Regions from separate parts of the Streptomyces sp. NPDC005811 genome, predicted to be linked through region 1. Evidence: riboswitches for the same ligand, from Rfam matches in the RefSeq annotation. Region 1 holds a riboswitch; each other region holds the start of a gene.
What was found. A riboswitch is a leader RNA that binds a small molecule or an ion and turns the genes downstream of it on or off. The one in region 1 is predicted to bind cobalamin.
Positions count from the first base shown of each region.

Region 1 (5,786 bases):
CGGTAGGTTGTCCGCATGACCACGCCCCAGCCCCGAACCGTCGCCGAAGAGCTGCGCGGTGCCGGCCTGCGGGTGACGGCCGCCCGCGTCGCGCTGCTGGAGACCGTCCGCAGCGGTGACCACCTCGATGTCGAGACGATCGCGTCCGGAGTGCGCGACCGCGTCGGCCACATCTCCGTACAGGCCGTGTACGAGGCGCTGCACGCGCTGACCGCGGCCGGACTCGTCCGCCGTATCGAACCGCCGGGCAGCCCCGCGCGGTTCGAGGGGCGCGTCGGGGACAACCACCACCACCTCGTGTGCCGCTCGTGCGGCGTCGTCGCCGACGTCGACTGCGCGGTCGGCCACACCCCCTGCCTCACCGCGTCCGACGACCACGGCTTCGCCATCGACGAGGCCGAGGTCATCTACTGGGGCCTGTGCCCCGCCTGCTCCACCGCCGGTACCGCAGCAGCACCGTGATTTCCCCTTCGGAAGGAATCCCCCCTATGTCCGAGAACCCCTCGTCCGAGGCGAAGTGCCCCGTCGCCCACGACCGTGCGGCACACCCCACCCAGGGCGGCGGCAACCGCCAGTGGTGGCCGGAGCGGCTCAACCTGAAGATCCTCGCCAAGAACCCGGCGGTGGCGAACCCGCTCGGTGAGGACTTCGACTACGCGGAGGCGTTCAAGAACCTCGACCTGGCGGCCGTCAAACAGGACATCGCCGCGGTACTGACGGACTCCCAGGACTGGTGGCCGGCCGACTTCGGCAACTACGGCCCGCTGATGGTCCGTATGGCCTGGCACAGCGCGGGCACCTACCGCATCTCCGACGGCCGCGGCGGCGCGGGCGCCGGCCAGCAGCGCTTCGCGCCGCTGAACAGCTGGCCGGACAACGGCAACCTGGACAAGGCCCGCCGTCTGCTGTGGCCCGTGAAGAAGAAGTACGGCCAGGCGCTGTCCTGGGCCGACCTGATGATCCTGACCGGCAACGTGGCCCTGGAGCAGATGGGCTTCGAGACCTTCGGCTTCGGCGGCGGCCGCGCCGACGTCTGGGAGGCCGAGGAGGACGTCTACTGGGGTCCCGAGAAGGTCTGGCTGGACGACCAGCGCTACAGCGGCGACCGCGACCTGGAGAACCCGCTCGGCGCGGTCCAGATGGGTCTCATCTACGTCAACCCCGAGGGCCCCAACGGCAACCCGGACCCGATCGCCGCGGCCCGCGACATCCGTGAGACGTTCCGCCGCATGGCGATGAACGACGAGGAGACCGTCGCCCTCATCGCCGGTGGCCACACCTTCGGCAAGACCCACGGCGCCGGCCCGGCGGAGAACGTGGGCGCCGAGCCCGAGGCCGCCCCGATCGAGGCGCAGGGCCTCGGCTGGGCCAGCACCTACGGCTCCGGCAAGGGCGGCGACGCCATCACCTCCGGCCTGGAGGTCACCTGGACCGCCACGCCGACCCAGTGGGGCAACGGGTTCTTCAAGAACCTGTTCGAGTACGAGTGGGAGCTGACCGAGTCCCCGGCCGGCGCCAAGCAGTGGGTCGCCAAGGACGCCGAGGCGATCATCCCCGACGCGCACGACGCGTCGAAGAAGCAGCTGCCGACCATGCTCACCACCGACCTGTCGCTGCGCTTCGACCCGGTCTACGAGCAGATCTCGCGCCGCTTCTACGAGAACCCGGCCGAGTTCGCCGACGCGTTCGCCCGCGCCTGGTTCAAGCTGACCCACCGTGACATGGGCCCGAAGTCGCTGTACCTCGGCGCCGAGGTCCCCGCGGAGACCCTGATCTGGCAGGACCCGCTGCCCGAGGCCGAGGGCGAGGCCATCGACGCGGCCGACGTCACGGCCCTCAAGGCCAAGCTGCTCGCCTCCGGTCTGACCGTCTCCCAGCTGGTCTCCACCGCCTGGGCGTCGGCCTCCACCTTCCGCGGCAGCGACAAGCGCGGCGGCGCCAACGGCGCCCGGATCCGCCTGGAGCCGCAGCGCTCCTGGGAGGCCAACAACCCCGACGAGCTGCGTCACGTCCTCAGCGTCATCGAGGGCGTCCAGGCCGAGTTCAACACCGGCGCCAAGAAGGTCTCCGTGGCCGACCTGATCGTCCTCGGCGGTGCCGCCGCGGTCGAGAAGGCCGCCAAGGACGCCGGCGTCGACGTGGAGGTCCCCTTCACGCCGGGCCGTGTCGACGCGACCGACGAGCACACGGACGCCGAGTCGTTCGCCGCGCTGGAGCCGACCTGGGACGGCTTCCGCAACTACACCGGCAAGGGCACCCGCCTGCCGGCCGAGTACCTGCTGCTCGACAAGGCGAACCTGCTCACCCTGAGCGCCCCCGAGACGACCGTCCTCGTCGGCGGTCTGCGCGTCCTCGGCGCCAACAGCGGCGGCTCCAAGCACGGTGTGTTCACCGACACCCCGGGCGTCCTGACCAACGACTTCTTCGTCAACCTGCTCGAGCTGGGCACGACCTGGAAGTCCACCTCGGAGGACCAGCACACCTTCGAGGGCCGTGACGACGCGGGCAACCTGAAGTGGACCGGCACCCGTGCCGACCTGGTCTTCGGCTCCAACTCCGAGCTGCGCGCCCTCGCCGAGGTCTACGCGAGCGACGACGCGAAGGAGAAGTTCGTGAAGGACTTCGTCGCGGCCTGGGCCAAGGTCTCGGACCTGGACCGGTTCGACCTGGTCTGATCCTGAACCGACCCTGAAGTGAGCGAGGGCGCCCGGGCCTTGTCCCGGGCGCCCTTCGCGTTCAGTTCCAGGGGGTGTAGCCGCCGTCCACGCGGATCGTGTCGATCCCGCTGATGTGCCGGGCGCCGCAGCGGTCCTGGGGCAGGACCAGCTGGGGTCCGGCCCCGTCGAGCGGGGTGTCGTCGATGGTGGTGGCCAGCAGCACGGCGGCGTTGCCGAAGTCGGGGTCGATCTCGGCCCACGACAGCACGGCGTGATGGCCGTCCGCCCCGTGCACGGCGATCAGGAACCGCAGCCGGTCCTTGCGCCGGGCGGGATCGAAGCCGGGCCGGGCCGCCGACAGCACGTCGTGCAGGAGCGGTCCGGTGAACCGGTGGTGCTGGACACCGCTCGTGGCGCACTCGAAGCTGACCGCCGCCCGCCGCTGGGGCCAGGTCAGCAGATCGGCCACGGTGAGCCGGGCCGGCCGGGCCAGATCACCGGCGAGCAGGAGTTCCGCGCCGTGCCCCGCGCCTCGGCTCATGGGCCACCACCTCCCGGGTGACCGTACCCGCGCCGGGGATGCGCACAAACGCATATTCCATTCATATGTCGCGCCACAGCCAGCTTGTGCCATGTGAAGAAGCCCTCATAGCTTGCACATGCGGCTGATCAGCGACGTGGGACCGTCCGTCGGCCCTGTGGTAGCTTGCCGAAGCCAGTCGTACCCCTGTGCGTACGCGTACGCACGACGGGTCAGGGAATCCGGTGCGAATCCGGAGCTGACGCGCAGCGGTGAGGGCGACGGGCGGGGCAACGGCCACTGGACGGCGAACGGTCCGGGAAGGCGCCCCGTCCGGGTGACCCCGAGTCCGAAGACCTGCTGGCGGCCTCCGGCGGCGCAAGGACGCCGGGGGAGCAACCGCACGACCGGGCTTCGCGCATGAGCCCTCGACGCCGAAGGATGTTCCGTGCCGCTCGCACGCCCCGTCCGTCCCACCCTCCCCCTGCTCCTGGCCGGCGCCCTGCTGCTGACCGGATGCGCCGGTTCGGCCGGTTCCGGCGGTTCCGGCGGTTCCGCCGCCGAGGACACCGCGGCCGGGTATCCCGTCACCCTCGACAACTGCGGGGAGAAGGTGCGCGTGGACAGTCCTCCGCGGCGGGCCGTCTCCCTCAACCAGGGCACCACCGAGATCATGCTCTCCCTCGGCCTCGCCGACCGGATGGCGGGCACCGCCACCTGGACCGACCCGGTGGCCGAGGGGCTGGAGAAGTCCGCCGCGAAGGTACGGCGGCTGGCCGACGACGCCCCCTCCTTCGAGAAGGTGCTGGACGCCGAACCCGACTTCGTCGCCGCCTCCTTCGCCTCCACCCTCGGCACCGGCGGGGTCGCCACCCGCGAGCGGTTCGACAAGCTCGGCGTGCCCACGTACCTCTCCCCCGCCGACTGCGTCGGCAAGGACAACAGCGGCGACGGCGACGGCTCGCGCACCGAGCCGCTCACCATGGACGCGATCTACGGCGAGGTCACCGACCTGGCGCGGATCTTCGGCGTCGAGGAGCGCGGCCGTGCGCTCGTCGCCGAGCTGAAGGGGCGGCTCGGCAAGGCCACCTCGGGCCTGGACGCCCGGGGCGTCACCGTCCTGTACTGGTTCGCCAACTCCCGGTCCCCCTACCTGGCGGGCTGCTGCGGCGCGCCCGGCGTGATCACCCGGGAGGTCGGGGCGGAGAACGCCTTCGCCGACACCCACGAGGAGTGGCCCCAGGCCGGCTGGGAGACCGTCGCCGACCGCGACCCCGACGTCCTCGTCGTCGGCGATCTGACCCGCCGGCAGCAGACCGCCGAGACCGCGGCGAAGAAGATCGCGTTCCTGGAGTCCGATCCCGTCACCAGGACCATGACCGCCGTGCGGAAGAAACGGTACGTGCTGCTGTCCGGGCAGGCCATGAACCCGACGATCCGGACCGTGGAGGGCGTGGAGAAGGTGGCGGCGGCGCTGCGCGCGTACGGCCTCGCGGGGTGAGCGACGTCCCGACGGCGGCGGTCCCGCAGGCCTCGGCCGCGGTCCCGGTGGTGCTGCGGCGCGCGCTGTTGTGGGCGGCCGGGCTCGCGCTGCTCGGCGGCTCCGTCGCGGTGGCGATCACCATCGGCCCGGCGGACATCGCCGTCGGTGACGTATGGGCGACGGTGGCGGCCCATCTCGGCTGGGGACAGGGGCGGTTGTCGCCGATCCGGGACGGGATCGTATGGAATCTGCGGCTGCCGCGCACCCTGCTCGCGGCGGTGTGCGGGGCCGGGCTGGCCGTGTGCGGCGCGGTCCTGCAGTCGCTGTTGCGCAATCCCCTTGCCGACCCGTTCGTCCTGGGGGTCTCCTCGGGGGCCTCGACCGGTGCGGTCGTGGTCGTGGTGCTCGGGGTCGGCGGCGGGGCCGTGTCGGTGTCGGGCGGGGCGTTCGTGGGCGCGGTGGTGTCGTTCGTGCTGGTGCTGATGCTCAGTCACGGCCTCGGGGGCACCACGGACCGGGTGGTGCTGGCCGGGGTCGCCGCGATGCAGTTGTTCTCGGCGGTCACCTCCTTCGTGGTGATGACGGCGGCCGACGCGGAGACCACGCGCGGGGTGCTGTTCTGGCTGCTCGGCTCGCTCGGCGGGGCCGACTGGACGGACGTCGGCCTGTGTCTGGCGGTGCTGGCGGCGGCGCTGCCCGTGTGTCTGGGGTACGCCCGCACGCTGGACGCCTTCGCGTTCGGGCAGGACGCGGCCGCCACGCTGGGGGTGCGCGTGGCCCGTACCCGGCTGGTGCTGCTGTGCGTCACCGCGCTGCTGACGGCGGTGCTGGTCGGCTCGGCGGGGGCGATCGGCTTCGTCGGGCTGGTGCTGCCGCACGCCGCCCGTGCGCTGACGGGTCCCGGGCACACCCGGCTGCTGCCGGCGACCGCGCTGGCCGGGGCGGTGTTCCTGGTCTGGGTCGACACCCTGGCCCGCACCCTGCTGGACCCGCAGGAGGTGCCGGTGGGCGTGATGACCTCGCTGATCGGCGTCCCGGCGTTCGTCCTGGTCCTCTACCGGGGCAGGGACACCCGATGAGCGGCCCCGACCTCGCCGACGACGGCCTGCGCGCCGACCGCGTCAGC
Region 1 is NZ_JBEXXK010000013.1:24,293-30,078, forward strand. It holds gene ABZ490_RS15820 (Fur family transcriptional regulator) at 16-462, shown strand; gene katG (catalase/peroxidase HPI) at 489-2,675, shown strand; gene ABZ490_RS15830 (molybdopterin-dependent oxidoreductase) at 2,737-3,198, opposite strand; cobalamin riboswitch at 3,357-3,557, shown strand; gene ABZ490_RS15835 (ABC transporter substrate-binding protein) at 3,626-4,678, shown strand; gene ABZ490_RS15840 (iron chelate uptake ABC transporter family permease subunit) at 4,729-5,739, shown strand; gene ABZ490_RS15845 (ABC transporter ATP-binding protein) at 5,736-5,786, shown strand, end outside.

Region 2 (5,786 bases), on a different contig from region 1:
GGACGCCGTACATCGCGCGGGTGACGACGGAACTCGGTGAGCCCGTACTCGGCCCGCTGACGGCCACGAGGCCGACGAGTGCCCAGAAGAGGTGGCCTGCGGTCAGCACCGCGAAGGACTGCCAGATCGACAGTCCGAGGACCGGGAGCAGTCCGCCCACCAGGATGTAGAAGTACGCGAGGTTCGACGACAGCCATACGGCGAACAGCTCGCGCGGGCGGCCATGACGGTCCGCCGGGCCGATGTACTCGACACCGGCGCTCTCGATCCTGCCGAACCGGTCGACGGCTTCCTCGGGCGATGCGGGTCCGGGTTCTGCGGGGCCGGGTTCTGCGGCGAGGTAGGAGGCGTCAGACATGAAGGTCACCCTGCCTTGTGTTGGGCGAATGCCCAATAGTTCTGTTGGGCAGGGAGCCAACAACAGAGTCGTCGTCCTGTCAATGGCTCCGGCGAGACGTCTTGGAACAAGCATGATCGTGGTGGTGACGTGTTGGCTGTTCGACCAATAGAGTGCTTCGGGTGACCCGGATACACTGGCCGACCGAAGAGAAGGGCGGGGATCGCGTGGGGACCAGAGGGCGGAGGCTGAGCCCGCAGGAGCGGCGCCAGGAGATGCTCGACGCCGCCTTGGACCTGGCGGACGAGGTGGGGCTCGACCGGCTGACGTCGCGGGACATCGGAGCCGCCGTCGGTGTGGCGCCGGGGCTGGTCCATCACTACTTCGCCTCCATGGACGAACTGATCGTGGAGGCGTTCGCCCAGTTCACCGGGGCCGAACACGACGAGCTGCGCTCGATCATCGAGTCGCTTCCCGCCCTTCCGGGCCTGTGCGGACTGGTGGCACGCCAGCTCGACGCGCCGCTGCGCTACGCACGTGTCTGGATGAGCGCCTGGGTGGCGGCCCCGCGCCGTCCCGAGCTGGCGAAGGAAGTCGACCGGCGGATGGTGGAGGGCCTGGACCTGCTGACGGGCCTGCTCGCCCGCGGACGTGACGAGGGCGTCTTCCGGCTGACCGACCCCCGCGCGAGTGCCTTCCGGATTCTCGTGCTGCTCGACGGGGTCCTCGTCCAGATCTCCATGCGTGCCGAGAAGTCCTACGGCGATGTGACCAGGCTCGTCTGGGAAACGGTCGAACGTGAGGTCGGACTGCCCGCCGGAACGCTGAGCGGCCCCGGCGGCCCGGCGTCGGCCTCCTGACGGGCACGCGCCACCGAGGCCGTGCCGTGCCGCGTCGTCGACGTCGTACGACCCGAGCCCCCCAGCGGGGTCCGCGCGGGGTCCGTACGGGGTCGGCCAGGCCGGCCAGGCCGTCGGCGCGCGGGGCGGCGGAGTCGCATGCCTTCCCGCTGCCCGCTTCCCGCTGCCCGCTTCCCGCGCCTCCTCGCTTCCCGTGTCGGCGGCACCGAGCAGGCGGCACCGAGCAGGCGGCGACACCCGTGAGCATCGCCGCCCTGGCGGTACGCCGTCCTCGTCCGGCGTACCGCGAAAAGGGGCCGGCCGAACCGGGGAAAGGACGGTCCGCCGCCCGCGTCAGTCCGTGTCCGCCGGGGACCGGGCCGTCGCCGACCGCCCGCGTCAGTCCGTGGACAGCTCCCGGCGTACCTCCCGCGCGGCTGCGACCAGGTGCTCCAGCGAGTCGCGGACCTCGGGCCAGCCGCGGGTCTTCAGCCCGCAGTCGGGGTTGACCCACAGGCGTTCGGCGGGAATGGCTCTGAGGCCGGTGCGCAGCAGGTCGGCGGCCTCCTTCGTGCTCGGTACGCGCGGGGAGTGGATGTCGTACACGCCCGGCCCGGCCTCCCGTGGATAGCCGTGTGCCGCCAGTTCCCGGGCGACCTGCATGTGCGAGCGTGCCGCTTCCAGGCTGATGACGTCGGCGTCGAGGTCGTCGATCGCCTGGACGATGTCGCCGAACTCGGCGTAGCACATGTGGGTGTGGATCTGTGTGTCCGGCCGTACGCCGGAGGTGGTCAGGCGGAACGCCTCCGTCGCCCAGGCCAGGTGGTCCGGGCGGTCGGCGGCCCGCAGCGGCAGGGTCTCGCGCAGTGCGGGTTCGTCGACCTGGATGACCGAAGTCCCGGCCGTCTCCAGGTCGTTCACCTCGTCACGCAGGGCGAGGGCGACCTGGCGGGCGGTCTCGCCCAGGGGCTGGTCGTCGCGGACGAAGGACCAGGCGAGCATGGTGACCGGCCCGGTGAGCATGCCCTTGACCGGGCGGTCGGTGAGGGACTGGGCGTACGACGTCCAGCGCACCGTCATCGGCTCGGGGCGCGAGATGTCGCCGACGAGCACCGGCGGGCGTACACAGCGGGTGCCGTAGGACTGGACCCAGCCGTGCTGCGTGGCGAGATAGCCGGTGAGCTGCTCGGCGAAGTACTGGACCATGTCGTTGCGTTCGGCCTCGCCGTGCACGAGGACGTCGATGCCCGACTTCTCCTGGAAGGCGATCACCTCCTGGATCTCGGCCCTGACGCGCTCCTCGTATCCGGCCGTGTCGATCCGGCCCGCGCGCAGTTCGGCGCGGGCGGTGCGCAGTTCGCCGGTCTGCGGGAAGGAGCCGATGGTCGTGGTGGGCAGCAACGGCAGCCTCAGGTGCGCGCGTTGGGCGGCGGTGCGCTGGCGGTAGGGGTGGGAGCGGCGGGCGTCGAACGCCGTGACGGCCGCCGTACGCGCCCGGACGGCAGGGTCGTGGGTGATCGGCGAAGCCGCCCGGGAGGCCAGGACCGCGCGGTTGGCGGCCAGTTCGGCGGCGATCGTGTCGGTGCCCCGGGCGAGGCCCTTGGCGAGGGTGACGATCTCGGCGGTCTTCTGCCGGGCGAAGGACAGCCAGCGCAGGATCTGCGGCTCGATGTCCCGCTCGGCGGCCGTGTCCAGCGGGACATGCAGGAGGGAGCAGGAGGCGGCGACGTCGACGCGGTCGGCCAGCCCGAGCAGGGTGCCCAGGGTGGCCAGGGACGCGGACAGGTCGTCGACCCAGATGTTGCGGCCGTTGACGACCCCGGCGACCAGGCGCTTGCCGGGCAGGCCGCCCACGGCGGCCAGGGCATCCAGGTCCGCGACGGCGGCCCCGGTGAAATCGAGGGCGAGCCCCTCCACCGGGGCCTTCGCCAGGACCGGCAACGCCTCGCCGAGCCGGTCGAAATAGGAGGCGACCAGCAGCCGGGGCCGGTCGGTGAGGACGCCCAGATCACGGTAGGCGCGGGCGGTGGCGTCCAGCTCGGCCCGGGTGCGGTCCTGGACCAGGGCGGGCTCGTCGAGCTGCACCCACTCGGCGCCGGCCGCCCGCAGGTCGGCGAGCACCTCGCCGTACACCGGGAGCAGCCGGTCCAGGAGGGTGAGCGGGTCGAAGCCGGCCGGGGCGCCCGGAGCGGGCTTGGCGAGCAGCAGGTAGGTGACCGGGCCGACGAGGACGGGCCGGGCGGTCAGCCCGAGCGCCAGGGCTTCCCCGAGTTCACCGACCTGCTTCGTCGAGTCGGCCGCGAACACCGTGTCCGGGCCCAGTTCCGGCACGAGGTAGTGGTAGTTGCTGTCGAACCACTTCGTCATCTCCAGCGGCACGGTGTCCTGGGTGCCGCGGGCCATGGCGAAGTACCCGTCGAGGGGATGGGCCTCGACGGCCGCGCGGTGCCGTGCGGGGATCGCGCCGACCATCACGCTGGTGTCGAGGACGTGGTCGTAGTACGAGAAGTCGCCGGTCGGGACTTCATGGACGCCGGCGTCGGCCAGCTCACGCCAGTTGGCGCGGCGGATGCCGGCGGCCGTCTCGGCGAGGGCGCCGGCGCTGACGCGGCCCTTCCAGTAGCCCTCGATCGCCTTCTTCAGTTCCCGGTTCGGTCCCTGCCGGGGGTAACCGTGGACCGTGGCCCGTACGGCCGCGGACTTGGCTGTCACGAAACTCTCCTTCGCGAGCTCTGGACGAGAGCGACCCAGGTGGAGCGCGGACGCGAAGGGACGACAGACCGGACGAGTCACGACTCGCGTGCCCGCCCGCTGTGTACGCCGACCCGCCCACGAGGTCACCGGGATCTCCGCGCACGGCGGTCCGCGCACGGGCAGTGGCAGGTCTTCGGACTCACGGGCACGCCTCGTTCTGTCACGAGGCACCTACTGGCCGTCGCTTCCCAGGTCCGTTGCGTCCGGACCCAGTGCGTATGACGGCGGTCGTTCCCGCTCACCGCTGCGGGGCAGTCCCGGATTCCCACCGGGTTCCCTCTTGCGACGCGCCTGCCTGGCGGGCAGGGCGAACCAGCTGCAGGGCCAGCGTACACACAGGACCGCTGCCGCGAGCGGCCGTTGACCGTCCGGCCGCGCGTCAGGGCCTGCGGCCGGGCAGCGGGCGACCGAGCCGGACCATGGACCGGTACAGGCTGGTGGGCGTCGGGGTGTCCGCCAGTGGGAGAAGCCGTCCCAGGGGTCGGGGTCGGGGTCGGCGAGGGCCTCGGTGACGGCGGCGGCGGCGTAGGCGTCCATGCGGTCCGCGAAAGGCGGCGGTGATGGCGGTGATGGCGGTGATGAGCTCCTCGCGGGTGGCGAACCTGCGGGAGAGGGCGGCCTTGCCGACGCCGGCCTCGCGGGCGACGGAGGCCATGGACACGCCGAGCCCGTCGGTGGCCTAGAGGCGGCGGGCCGCGTCGAGGACGAGATCGCGGTTGCGCTCGGCGTCGGCGCGCCCCTTCCCCTCCTCACGGAAGAGATCTGATCGTGCCCACTCTCGCCAGCGTCGGCGCCGGCCCCGGTATGGGTCTGGCCATCGCCCGCACGCCCGAGAAGCTGGACGACCTCGTCGCCCTGCTCGGCGAGGAAGGCGTCACGGCCGCCGCTTTCCCCGCGGACGTACTGGACCGCCCCTCCCTGACCGCCGCCCTGGACGCGGCCCGTGCCCGCTTCGGCTCGATCGACGTGCGGGCGGCGCGCTGCGCAACCGGGTGATCAACCTGCACAACGAGCCTGCCGACAGCGGCGTCCTCGCGGCGCACGTGACGATCAGGCACGTGGATCGGACAGGGCGGCCCCGGGGAAATCCCGTGGGCCACGCCCGAGCAGATCGCACCCCTGTACTGGGACTTGCACGAGCGCCGCGACCGGAGCGAAGCCGTCTCATCGGGTGGGAAGCACCGCGGTGACGCGCCCCCCGGCCGTCGCGTACAGCGCCGATTGCCTGGCCCCGGAGAAGCTGCGGCCGACCGGGGGAGCAACGCACCGGCGCGGGAACCGCGTTCAGGCCGATGTCGGCTCCTCGGCGGCGGCCGAGCCGTGCTCGCGAAGCCGACGGAACGCGTCGGCGTGGGGTGCGGCCGAGGCCAGGGTGTAGGTGACGATCGTCAAGCCCGGATCCGCGGGGATTTCGAGGGCGTCGTAGTCGAGGTCGAGATCGCCGACGGCGGCGTGGTGGAAGCACTGTCGTCCACTGCGGTAGTACTCGACGTCGTGTGCGTCCCAGCGCAGGGCGAACTCGGGGCTGTGGGCGACGAGTTCGTCGACGAGGTCGGCGAGGTCGGTGTTGCCGGGGGCGCGGGCGGCTTCGGTGCGCAGACTGCCGACGGCGTCGTGGGCGATGCGCTCCCAGTCGCGGTAGAAGCGGCGGGCGCGCGGGTCGCAGAAGACGAAGCGGGCCAGGTTGGGCGGTTGCCCGGTGGTGTCGAGCGCGTCCGTGTACAGGGTTCGGGCGAGCCGATTGGTGGCCAGCACGTCGAGATGGGCGTTGCGCACGAAGGCGGCGGCGCCGGTCATGGCGTCGAGGATCTGCTGGAGGCTGTCGCGGACGTACGAGGTCCCGCCGTCCCGGTCGG
Region 2 is NZ_JBEXXK010000065.1:51,062-56,847, forward strand. It holds gene ABZ490_RS44335 (cytosine permease) at 1-358, opposite strand, end outside; gene ABZ490_RS44340 (TetR family transcriptional regulator) at 520-1,197, shown strand; gene metE (5-methyltetrahydropteroyltriglutamate--homocysteine S-methyltransferase) at 1,576-3,888, opposite strand; cobalamin riboswitch at 4,037-4,262, opposite strand; gene ABZ490_RS44350 (TetR family transcriptional regulator) at 4,310-4,585, opposite strand; gene ABZ490_RS44355 (hypothetical protein) at 4,699-4,926, shown strand; gene ABZ490_RS44360 (helix-turn-helix transcriptional regulator) at 5,215-5,786, opposite strand, start outside.
Region 2: another riboswitch for cobalamin. It lies ahead of metE (5-methyltetrahydropteroyltriglutamate--homocysteine S-methyltransferase); the one in region 1 lies ahead of ABZ490_RS15835 (ABC transporter substrate-binding protein).

Region 3 (5,786 bases), on a different contig from region 1:
GAGGAGCGCGGCCGTCGTCGCGCCGGAGCCCGCGACGAGCAGGGCGCGCGGCGTCCAGCGGTCGGGACGGTGGCGGGTGCGGGGGGAGCGGCGGCCGCCGAGGCGCAGTCCGGCGAGCGCGGCGGCGAGCCCGGCGAGCAGGAGGGGGAGACCGTACGTCGCTCCGGCCGCCGTGAGCAGCCCGTACGTTCCCGCGCACACGCCGAGCAGCCCGCCCAGGGTGAGGACGGCCGTCGTACGGCGGACCGGGGCGGGGACGTCGGCGGTACGGCCGTAGCCGCGGGCGTCCATCGCGGCGGCGAGGGCGACCGAGCGTTCGAGGGCGCCTTCGAGGACCGGCAGGCCCACCTGGAGCAGGCCCCGTACGCCCCGGTCCGGGCGGCCGCGCAGCCGGCGGGCGGCGCGCAGCCGGTGGACGTCGGCGATGAGGTGCGGGGCGAAGGTGAGCGCCACGACCACGGCGACCCCGGTCTCGTACAGGGCGCCGGGGAGGGATTTGAGCAGCCGGGACGGGCTGGCGAGGGCGTTCGCGGCGCCGACGCAGACGAGGAGGGTGGCGAGGCGGAGGGCGTCGTAGAAGGAGAAGAGGAGGGCCTCGGCGGTGACCCGGCCGCCCAGGCGGATGCCCTGCGCCCAGGCGGGGAGGGGGACCTCGGGGAGGGTGAGGAGGGTGTGGGTGCCGGGGACGGGGGAGCCGAGGGCGACGGTGAAGAGGAGCCGGACGGCTATGACGGCCAGGGCGAGCTTGAGGAAGGCGGGGTAGGAGCGGGCCCAGGGGGCCGGGGTGCGGGGGCGGCAGGTGACCACGACGTAGGCCGAGGTGGCGAGGAGAAGGGAGAGGAGGAGGGGGTTGGTGGTGCGGGTGGCGGCCGTGCCGAGGGAGAGGGACCAGAGCCACCAGGCGGCGGGGTGGATCGGGTGCGGTGGCGCGGCGGGTGGTGGCGCGGGGCGCGGTGACGCGAGGCGCGGTGCGTCGAGCGGGCTACGACCCATGTCTCCGCCGCCGGGCCTGCCAGAGTGCCGCTCCCGCCAGGGCCGCCACCGCCGCCGCGCCCGCGTACACGCCCACCGAGGGGCCGGTGTCCTTGACGGTGGGCTTCTTCGCTGTCGACACCTGTTCTCCGCACCCCGTCCTCGGATAGCCCGCGATCGCGCAGAGGAGGGCGTTCGTGTCGTAGCGGAGGGGTTGGGCGACCGTGGCGAGGGCCTCGGCGGTGGTCGCGGTCGGGGGGACCTGGGCGCAGGCCCATCGGAGGGCGGGCGGGGTCTCGCCCGAGGGGGCGTCGGACCGGGTGCCGAAGTCGATGACCAGGGCGACGCGCTTCGTGCCGGACCGGGCGGGCGTACGGGCGCAGATCGCGCCGAACGAGGCCGCGCCGCGGGGGCGGGACGCGTCGGCGGAGTCCGCGCTCACCGCGAAGCGGAATCCCTGGACGGTGCCGTCGGCCGGGCGCGCCGTCCCCGGGCCCTCGGTCGCGTACGTCCACCGGTCGCCGGTGCGCTCCCAGAACGACCAGTAGCGGTAGCCGGTGGCGTGGGCCGGGGCGGGGGCCGCGGCCAGCAGGAGCAGCGCCAGGGCCGGCAGGAGCAGGGTGCGGGCGGGCCGGAGCAGGGTGCGGGCGGGCCGGATCACGGCTGCCGCCGCTTGCGGCCGCGGCCGATCAGGACGAAGCCGGCCACCGCGCCGACGAGGAGACCGGCGCCGACGGTCCAGACGGTGCTCAGGCTCCCCTCGTCCTTGTCCTTGTCCTCGGCGGCGGCGCTCGGGCCGGCCGTCTCGACGTCGTCCACGCTCTCGGGGGCAGGGCCCGTCGCGTTGAGGAGGGCGACCAGGTCCCGGCCGCCGAAGTCGTGGACGTCGCCGTCCCGTGCGGCGTGCGCCGCGAAGATCAGCTGGGCGTACGCGGCCGGGCCGGCCTGCGCGGCCCAGTCGGCGGAGTGCGCCTCCAGCCAGCGCAGGGGCGCGGTGGCCTGGTCGTTGAGGCCGACGGCGGACAGGGCGACGACCGCGTCGGCGGTGTTGCCGTAGTCGGGCTGCTCCCCGGCGCCGGGCAGCGCGGAGGTGAGGTGGCCGTCCTCGGCGAGGGCCCGGGCGAGCCAGACGGCGCCGTTCTCCCCGGCCTGCTCGGGCTCGTCGGCGGGGACCTTCGCGCAGGCCGGCGCGGAGTCGGCGTCGTCCTGGCGGGTCACGGCCGGTGTCTCGCCGTTCATCCCGAGCACGGCCGCCGCCGTCGCGTCCGCGTTGGCGGTGAGCGCGCCCTTCCTGTCGGGCTGGTAGGCGAAGGCGCCCGCGTCCTCGCCGGTGCAGGGCAGGGCGAGCTTCGTGAGGGCGTCGAAGGGGGACCTGCCGTCCTTGCGGACGTTCGGCACCGTCTCGCCGGCCTGGGCGAGCGCGCCGATGACGACCGAGGTGGAGTTGGCGTCGGTGGCCCCGCCGGGGGAGTAGCCCCAGCCGCCGTCCGCGTTCTGGACGGACTTCAGCCAGGCCACGCTCTTCCTGACCCGCGCCTCGTGGCCGCCGATCTCGGCCAGCGCCTGGACGGCCGCCCCCGTGCTGTTGGTGTCCACCATGGTCTTCGCGTCGCAGGCCTTCGCCGGGTCGGCGCGGAACGCGGCGAAGGAGCCGTCCGCGCACTGCTGCCCCGCCAGCCAGTCCACCGACGCGCGCGCGGGCCACACGCCCACCGTGCGCTGGGCGAGCAGCGCGAGCGACTGGCGCCACACTCCGTCGTACGTCGGGTCGCCGGTGCCGTACAGCCCGGCGGGCAGGGCGGCCGACGGGGACGTCGACAGGGTGGCGGCCGTGGCGGGCGCGGAGCCGCCGAGCACGGTGAGCAGGGTCGTGGCGGCGGTCAGAGCGACCGCGCCGGCGCTGCGGCGGAACTTCATGATCGGCGGGTGCCTCTCCCGGTCGGGAGGTCCGGGAGCCGGGCAGCACGGGACACCCCGGCGGCTCGACTCCGTAGACCTCGACGGTGCCGTACGGCGGCGGGACGCCGCGCACGAGAGCCGGTCAACTTCCGTACGGGGCAGTCCGGCTCGCCACCCGGGGGTGGCTCACGGTTGCGGGTCAGCGCCGGGTTTGCACCGGCTTCCCCCCGTACGGGTGTGATGACGACCCGCACACTGTACCGGCTGGTAGCCAGGGCGCTGAGGGGTGGCTGTGAGACATGCGCCGCAGCCCGCCCCGCCCCGCTAGGTTCTGGCCATGACCACTACGGGGAGGGCACCGGTCCCGGGCAGACTGCTCGGCTCCGGCCGGACGGCGGACGTGTACGAGATCGACGGGGCGTGGGTGCTGCGCCGCGACCGGGAGGGCTGGAGCGACGCGGCCGCCGAGGCGGCGGTCATGGAGCACGAACGGCGGCACGGCTATCCCGCGCCCGCCGTACGCACCGCTCCCTCGCGCACCGACCTGGTGATGGAGCGGCTGGAGGGGCCGACGATGCTCCAGGCGTTCGCGGCGGGCACGCTGGGCCCCGCGGCGGCGGGCGCCCTCCTCGCCCGGCTGCTGCGCGAACTGCACGCCGTGCCCGGCCGCTCCCCGTCCCGGCCCGGTCTGCGCGTCCTGCACCTGGACCTCCACCCCGAGAACGTGATCCTCACCGCCGACGGCCCCCGGGTCATCGACTGGGGCACCGCGGAGGACGGCGACCCCGGTCTGGACTGGGGCATGTCCGCGGTGATCCTCGCCCAGGCGGCCGTCTCCGCCGAGCCGTACGCCGAGGCGGCCCGCGCGACCCTGACGGGGCTGCTGGCCGGCCCTTCCGGGCTCGACGAGGAGGGCCTGCGGGAGGCGCTGCGGCGGCGGGCGGCGAATCCGACGATGAGCGAGGACGAGGTCGGACTCCTGGGCGCGGCAGGGGAGTTGATCCGCTCGCAGGCCGCCCGGGATCTGCGCTAGAGGCGGGGTGTCGGGCGGTCGCAGGGCAGGCGCAGGGTGCGGGCCGCGAGGAGCCAGGAGCCGTCGGTGGTGCGGCACAGGGTGTCCTCGTAATGCCCGATCCCCACGGGCGCCGGGGTCGGGGCCGGGGGTGTCGGCGGGGCGGTGTGCGTGCGGTACGTCGTGAAGTACGAGGTGGCGGTCGCCGTGTCCGGGGAGGTCACGTCGACCCGGACGTCCGCCATCAGCCGGCGGGCGTGCCGGTCGGCGGGACGGGAGCCGAAGTGGGCGCGCAGGGCGGCGCGGCCCTTGACCAGCCGGTCGCCCTCCGGCCAGACCCAGACGCCGTCCTCGGTGAACAGCTCGGCCACGGAGCCGGGTTCGCCGACGTCGAGGCGGACGACGAGGTCGAGGAGCAGCCGCAGGCAGGCACGTTCCGCGTGAAGCTGGGCGATCGGGTCCATGGGTGACGGCACCTAGGGGTCCGGGACAGAGGTGGGAGCACCGTAGGCCCACGGTGTGAACGGAGCGGTTCCCTCCCGTGAACGGCACCGCTCCCACGCACCCCCGGCTTCCCCTGGGGCAGGCCCTAGGTGGCCGCGTACGTCACCGGGTCGCTCCCCGGCACCGCCTCCGCCCGCCCCAGCTTCACCAGGCGCCGCAGATGGGACTCCGCCTCCGAGACGGCGATGGTGCGGGAGCCGTAGGGGATCTGCTCCCAGGGGCGGTTCCACTCCATGCGCTCGGCGAGCTGCCAGGGGGTGAGGGGAGTGGCGAGGAGGGTGAGGAGACCGGTGAGACGGGCCTCGTGATGGGTGAGCAACTCCCTCACCCGGGACGGGGCGTCGGTGAAGGGGTACTGGTGGGCCGGGAGGACCTCGGCGGGGGCGAGCCGGCCGACGCGTTCGAGGGAGTCGAGGTAGTCGCCGAGGGGGTCGGTGACCGTGGTGTCGTCGGGGTCCTCGTAGAGCCCGATGTGGGGGCTGATCTCGGGGAGCAGATGGTCCCCGGAGAACAGCCGGCCGTGGCCCGGGAGGCCGGCCGGGTGCTCCTCCTCCAGGTGGAGGCAGACATGGCCGGGGGTGTGGCCCGGCGTCCAGATCGCCCGCAGCCGGCGGCCGGGCAGGTCGAGGAACTCACCGGGCACGATCTCCCGGTCGGGCAGCGCGGGCGAGAGCCCGGGGAGCGTACGCCGCCGGGCCGTCCGCATCGGCGCGATGTGCTCCTCGGGGGCACCGGCCGCGGCCAGCTTGTCCGCCATGTACGTGTACCAGCGCTCGGCGCGGGTCTCACGCGCCCGGCGCACGATCGAGGCGTCCGCCGCGTGCATCGCCACCCACGCCCCGGACTCCTCCCTCACCTGGCCCGAAAGCCCGTGGTGGTCGGGATGGTGGTGCGTGATGACGACCCCGTGCACCTCCGACACGGCCGTACCGCAGCCCGCGAGCCCGTCGACGAGCGCGTCCATCGACGCCGGGTCGTCCCACCCCGTGTCGACCAGCACCGGCCCCCGGTCGGTGTCCACGACGTACACCAGCGTGAACCCCAGGGGATTGTCCGGAATCGGCACCCGCAGGGACCGCACACCCCCGCCGTGATCGAACGTCGCCGCCATCTGCCCTCCGTCCCCCGGCCGATCCATGGCCATTGCCCACTATAACTAGAACTGGTATCAGTTTCTGAAACACCGTCAGAAATGATGCGGACGAAGGCAGTGGCCATGGCTGAGCTCGTGGAACACGGAAAGCTGTTCATCGGCGGAGAGTTGACGGACCCCCTGGGCGATGCCGTCATCGAGGTGATCTCGCCGCACACCGAGGAGGTCATCGGGCGGGTGCCGCATGCCTCGGCGGCCGATGTGGACCGGGCCGTCGCCGTCGCCCGGCGGGCCTTCGACGAGGGG
Region 3 is NZ_JBEXXK010000036.1:112,471-118,256, reverse strand. It holds gene ABZ490_RS33115 (CbiQ family ECF transporter T component) at 1-993, opposite strand, end outside; gene ABZ490_RS33110 (SCO2322 family protein) at 983-1,633, opposite strand; gene ABZ490_RS33105 (prenyltransferase/squalene oxidase repeat-containing protein) at 1,630-2,889, opposite strand; cobalamin riboswitch at 3,008-3,140, opposite strand; gene ABZ490_RS33100 (phosphotransferase) at 3,209-3,904, shown strand; gene ABZ490_RS33095 (nuclear transport factor 2 family protein) at 3,901-4,347, opposite strand; gene ABZ490_RS33090 (MBL fold metallo-hydrolase) at 4,473-5,498, opposite strand; gene ABZ490_RS33085 (aldehyde dehydrogenase) at 5,604-5,786, shown strand, end outside.
Region 3: another riboswitch for cobalamin. It lies ahead of ABZ490_RS33105 (prenyltransferase/squalene oxidase repeat-containing protein); the one in region 1 lies ahead of ABZ490_RS15835 (ABC transporter substrate-binding protein).

Region 4 (5,786 bases), on a different contig from region 1:
CAGCTTGAAGAAGACGTCCTGGAGGCCCATCGCGCCCAGGCCCACCGGACGCCACTTGGCGTTGGACCGGCCCGCCTGCTCGGTCGGGTAGAAGTTGATGTCGACGACCCGGTCCAGGAAGGTGACGGCGGTGCGGACGGTGGCGTCCAGCCGCTCCCAGTCGAGATCGCCGCTCGTCGGGTCGACGAACGCGCCGAGGTTCACCGAACCCAGGTTGCAGACCGCCGTCTCGCCGTCGTTCGTGACCTCCAGGATCTCCGTGCAGAGGTTGGAGGAGTGGACGACATGGCCGGGCAGCGCCGTCTGGTTGGCGGTGCGGTTGGCCGCGTCCTTGAAGGTCATCCAGCCGTTGCCGGTCTGCGCGAGGGTCCGCATCATGCGGCCGTACAGATCACGGGCGGGGATGGTCTTCTTCGCGAGGCCCCTGTTCTCGGCCTCGCGGTACGCGGCGTCGAACTCCTCGCCCCACAGGTCGACCAGCTCGGGCACGTCGGCGGGGGAGAACAGCGACCACTGCCCGTCGGCGTTCACCCGCCGCATGAACTCGTCCGGGATCCAGTGCGCCAGGTTCAGGTTGTGCGTACGGCGGGCGTCCTCACCCGTGTTGTCGCGCAGCTCCAGGAACTCCTCGATGTCGGAGTGCCAGGTCTCCAGGTAGACCGCGGCCGCGCCCTTGCGCCGCCCGCCCTGGTTCACGGCGGCGACGGAGGCGTCCAGGGTCTTCAGGAACGGCACGATGCCGTTGGAGTGCCCGTTGGTGCCGCGGATCAGCGAACCGCGCGAGCGGATGCGGGAGTACGACAGCCCGATGCCGCCGGCGTGCTTGGAGAGCCGGGCGACCTGGTGGTAGCGGTCGTAGATCGAGTCCAGCTCGTCCAGCGGGGAGTCGAGGAGGTAGCAGGACGACATCTGGGGGTGCCGGGTGCCGGAGTTGAAGAGGGTGGGGGAGGACGGCAGGTAGTCGAGCCGGCTCATGAGCCCGTAGAGCGCGGCGACCTCGTCCACGGCGCGCGCCGTGTCGTCCTCGGCGAGACCGCTCGCGACGCGCAGCAGGAAGTGCTGGGGCGTCTCCACGACCTTCCGGGTGAGGGGGTGGCGCAGCAGATAGCGGCTGTGGAGGGTGCGGAGCCCGAAGTAGCCGAAGCGGTCGTCGGCGGACGGGTCGATCAGCGCGTCCAGCCGGGCCGCGTGCAGCCGTACGAAGTCGGCGGTGCGGTCGGCGACGAGCCCCTCGCGGTGGCCGACGGCGACGGACGAAGTGAAGGACGTGACCCCCTGGGAGGCGGCCTCCGCGGCGATGGAGACCGTCAGCAGCCGGGCGGCCAGCTTCGAGTAGGCGGGGTCCTCGGAGATCAGGCCGGCGGCCGCCTCCGTGGCCAGCTCGCGCAGCTCCGTCTCGTCCGCCCGCGCCGACCGGCCGCGCAGCGCGGCGGCGGCGACCCGCCCGGGGTCGGCGTCGGGGAGGTCGGCGGTCAGCTCGGTCAGGGTCCGCAGCAGCGCGGTACCGGGACCGTCGGTGTCCGGCTGGATGACTGAGGCCGGATCGACTGGCGCGATGGTCACGTGGGGCTCTCCCTCGCTCGGCAGGGGGCCTGGCGGAGGGCAGGGGGCAGCAACACGAGCGCGCGCGGCGTCGCGTCCACCGGCCCACTCCACGAGACCCGGACGTCAAGGCACCCGGACCGGGACGGCCGGGCGCGCTGTCGGCAGGTCCTCGGACTGACGCTCGTGCACAGACATGCACAAGTACACCGTTGCGGGACAGTTCCGGATTCGCACCGGATTCCCCTGCGGCGACAACGAGCATGAGCATACATCTTGTGCTCGCCTGTCACGCCACCCCCAGATGTTGTGTCGGGGTGGTGTCAGAGTGTCAACTCATAGGTGAGGAGAGTGACGTCGTCCAGATGCGGCACGGGATTCCAGTCCCGCCCGGGTGTACGGACGAAGCCGAGACGTTCGTAGATCCGGTGGGCGGTGTGCATGCTGCGCTGGGTCGACAGGACGACGGCCGTGCAGCCCTCGGTGGCCCGCGCCCGGTCGAGACAGGCCCGTACGAGAGCCTCCCCGGCACCCCGGCCCCGCGCGTCGTGCGCGACCGCGAGCGCACGGATCTCGGCCTCGCCGGGCCGCGCGATGTCGGCGACGGGGCCGGGGCCGGCGACGAAGGTGACACCGCCGAGGAGCCGGTCACCGTCCACGGCCACGAGCACCTCCGCGGCGGCCGCGCGCGCGGCGACGTCCTTCAGCACCGGCAGATACTCGTCCCCCTCGCCGTAGTCGAGGAGGCCGTCCTGGAGATAGGCCTGTGCGGTGATGTCGCCGAGCGGTTCGTACTCACCGGGCTCCGCCCGCCGTATCACGATGTCCATGACCCCGAGTCTGCCGGAGCCGCGCGCGCAGACCTCCCGATTTTCCCTGGAGGCGCCCGGGTTGCGGGGTGTGGCGGGAGTGATTCCATGGAAGGAGGTGCCGGTGCCCGCAGGTCCCCCGTCCCGAGGAAAGCTCTCGGAGGGAGAGCACAAGATGACCAGGGTCGTCCGTCACACCCGGGGCAAGCAGCGGCCCAGCAACGCGCCGATGGCGACGCTGCATCTCAGACGGGCCGGGCACGGCGTCAGACGCGTACTCCTCGCCCGCTGGCACCGCCTGACGATCCGTCTGGAAGCCCGCCGTGGCGTCACCCGCCCCAAGACCTGGCACCGGTGGTTCTCCTACGGCAACCTCACCAGACTCATCTGGCTGATCGCCTTCCTGGCGATCCTCGCCTGGTGCGGGGACGACGTGTACACCGCCGTCACGGGCGACACGACCGGCTTCGGCGATGCGCGCGAGGGGAACAAGGGGCTCAAGGACCTTCTGAACCTCCTCGGCCCGGTCCTGACCGCTTCGATCGCAGCCGCGCTGTTCCTGTTCTTCTGGTACAGCTGGACCAAACGCCGCTACCTCACCAAGGTTCGCAGGGATCCCCGCCGGCTGGTGCTCACCGCCGGCCAGGACGTCGCAGGGATCGTGGGCCGTGAGGCGATCGCCGAGGTCATCGCCCAACGGCTGCGGGACCGCGGCACGCGCAGACCCTATCTGCTCGTCGGCGGTGTGGGTGCGGGCAAGACCGCGGTCCTGGTGCGGCTCTGCGAACTGCTCGCCCGGGAGCACGCCGTGCCCGTGCCGATCCGGCTGCGGGACGTGGACGGCGATGCCGACCTGGACTTCCAGAGCCTGGCCCGGCAGCGCTTCGCCGAGGAGGCACCCCAGGGCGTCCTGGCCCGCGGCAAGAACGACCGGGTCTGGAAGCAACTGCTCGCCGATGACAAGCCGGTGGTGATAGCCGACGGTCTGGAGGAGGCCCTCCTCGACGAGCGCCTCCAGCAGAACCGGGACAACATCATCCGCAAGGCCATCGAGCGCGCGCACAAGGAGAGACTGCCGCTCGTCATCGCCTCGCGGCCGCACAGTCCCCTGGAGAGCACCGCCGCCGCGATCGTGGAGCTGGAACCACTGAGCGAGGAGGAGGCCCTGCGCTTCGTCCAGGCGCACGTTCCCGACTCGGACGAGCGGCGCGTGGACTGGATCGTGGAGACGGCGGAGGTGACCGAGTCGCCCGTCTACCTTCAGATCGCCCGTGAACTGCACCGGCACGGCGCCCTGGACGATCCCAAGCGGCTGAACACCCGCAGCAGGGACCGCGGCACGCTACGGCTGTGGCTGCTGCAGCGGTGGAACGACACCCTGTGCGAGCGCCTGCTGCGCGAGGAGGTGGCGCTCAATGAGCGGGAGCGCCGTGACACGGTCGAGGTGGTGTCCGCCCTGGCGTGCATCGGGCTGCTCCAGGACAAGCTGGAGGTGGGCCTCACCGAGCTGCTCGCCGACGACGCCCACCCGGGCGGCGAACGGAGCGCGACGCCTCGGACAGGCCCGCGGACGGGTGGACCGCGCCAGGACCGCAACGGCAGACAGGGCCATGCCTTCTCGGAGTGGCACCGGCAGAAGATCTGGAACTCGCTCCGCAGGAACCTCGGGGAGGAGGCGCAGCGGCTCCTGACCGAGAGCAGCACGGACCAGGCCCAGGCGGTCCTCGCCCGCTTCGCCGGCAACGCGGACAAGCTCGGGCTGGTGGAGGGGTTCGAGAAGAGGGTCCGCTTCCCGCACAGCATCATCCAGGCCTACTTCGGCTTCCGCGTGCTGCACCACCTGGGGCAGCGAGCTGCCGGAGAACTGGTCGATCAGGCGCTGCAACCGCCGGGCCCCAGCCGTGAGCTGCTCATCGCCCTGGTGCTGCTGTCCCGTCGGCGTGCGGCGGAGTCCGCGGACCGGGAGCGCCGTTCCGGTGCCGAGCGGAAGCAGGCGAACGGCGGGCCGCTGCGACCGGCCGGCATGCGAAGGAACATGCCGAGGCAGCGGCCACGCACCCTGGGTGAACGGCTCTATGAGGCCGCGAGCCACCGCACGGACGATCCGAAGGCGCTCGATCTCTTCACCGCGGTCCTGGAAACCCTGTGTGTGGAGCGGGACCGCGCACTGCTGAGCGACGTCATCAGCGACATACGCAACCGCTGGCCGCGCGCCAAGGGGGATCGGCGCACCCTGGTGGACGCGAAGGCGCGGCTGCTCCGACAGATCGGCGCGGTGCTGCGGACGCTGCCCGAGGAGACGGCCACCACCCAGATGTACTGGCAGCTCTATCAGATGGGCATCAAGGAGCCCGACTACTCGATACGCCTGGCGGCGGCCCAGGAGTGCGGCGCCGGAGGCAACGCCGCGTTCGCCCTGATCCGGGAGCGGGTCGGTCTGCACACCGATCCCGTGAAGCAGTACAACGGCCTCGTCAGGAAGCTGAAAGGCGACAGGAGGCGGAAGTACGAGGCGTGGGCGGAGAAGATGGAGGAGGAGAGCGCCGCCCGTCCGACCGCCCCGGCGGGGCCGTACGAATCCGGCGCAGCGGAGCACGACGAGCGGAAGGCGATCGACGAGGAGTATCTCGAACAGCGGGTGGACCTGTTCCGGGAGTTCGTGATGCGCGCCTGGATCCTTCCCATGCTCCTGGGCTCGGTCAGCGCGTCCCACCGCGACGAAGCCCGGGAACGCCTCGCCAAGTGGCTGGGCCACCTCGACCCCCGGCTCACCCGGGGCACCCCCGATCTGCCGCTCGTCCTGGAGGCGGCGCTGGCCCAGGGGTTCAAGTACGCGGCCAACCGGCGCAGACTCCATCCGCACGCGGACCCGGGCAACCGTGCCGACCTGATCCGGCTGGCGGAGACCGTGCTGCAGCAGTCCCGGTGCTGGTACGCGCAGGTCAGCCTGCTCCAGGCGCTGTGCCTGTGGGAACTCCCGGACACCTCGGTCCGTCAGGAGCGGGAGAAGGGCACGGTGCCGGAGCCGGGCCACGAGCACTACGGGCAGCGGGATCCGTCCCGGGCGATCGGTGAGACGGACGCCGTGCAGACCGTGCAGCGGTGGCTGTCGATGGCCGGCACCGTGAACACGCCCGATGTCCCCGGTGCCGGCGGCGACGCGCCCAGGACGCTGTTGCATCCGTTCGTCGCCGAGGCGGGCGACCTGGTGGCCCTCGCCCTGGAGACCGGCCAGCCCGAGCGCTTCCTCTGGATCGACGAGATGGGCGTCGCCGGCACCATCGGCTCGCGTACCCGCCATCGGAGCGGCTACCGCAAGCACAACCTGTGGATTCCGCCCTCGTCCGGGTGGAGCACGCTCGACGGCCGTGCCCAGCGCCTGGTCGCCGACATCCTGGTCATGCTGAACCTCATCGAACGCGACGGGCATCCCGA
Region 4 is NZ_JBEXXK010000062.1:19,945-25,730, reverse strand. It holds gene ABZ490_RS43415 (ribonucleoside-diphosphate reductase subunit alpha) at 1-1,563, opposite strand, end outside; cobalamin riboswitch at 1,688-1,820, opposite strand; gene ABZ490_RS43410 (GNAT family N-acetyltransferase) at 1,866-2,372, opposite strand; gene ABZ490_RS43405 (ATP-binding protein) at 2,527-5,786, shown strand, end outside.
Region 4: another riboswitch for cobalamin. It lies ahead of ABZ490_RS43415 (ribonucleoside-diphosphate reductase subunit alpha); the one in region 1 lies ahead of ABZ490_RS15835 (ABC transporter substrate-binding protein).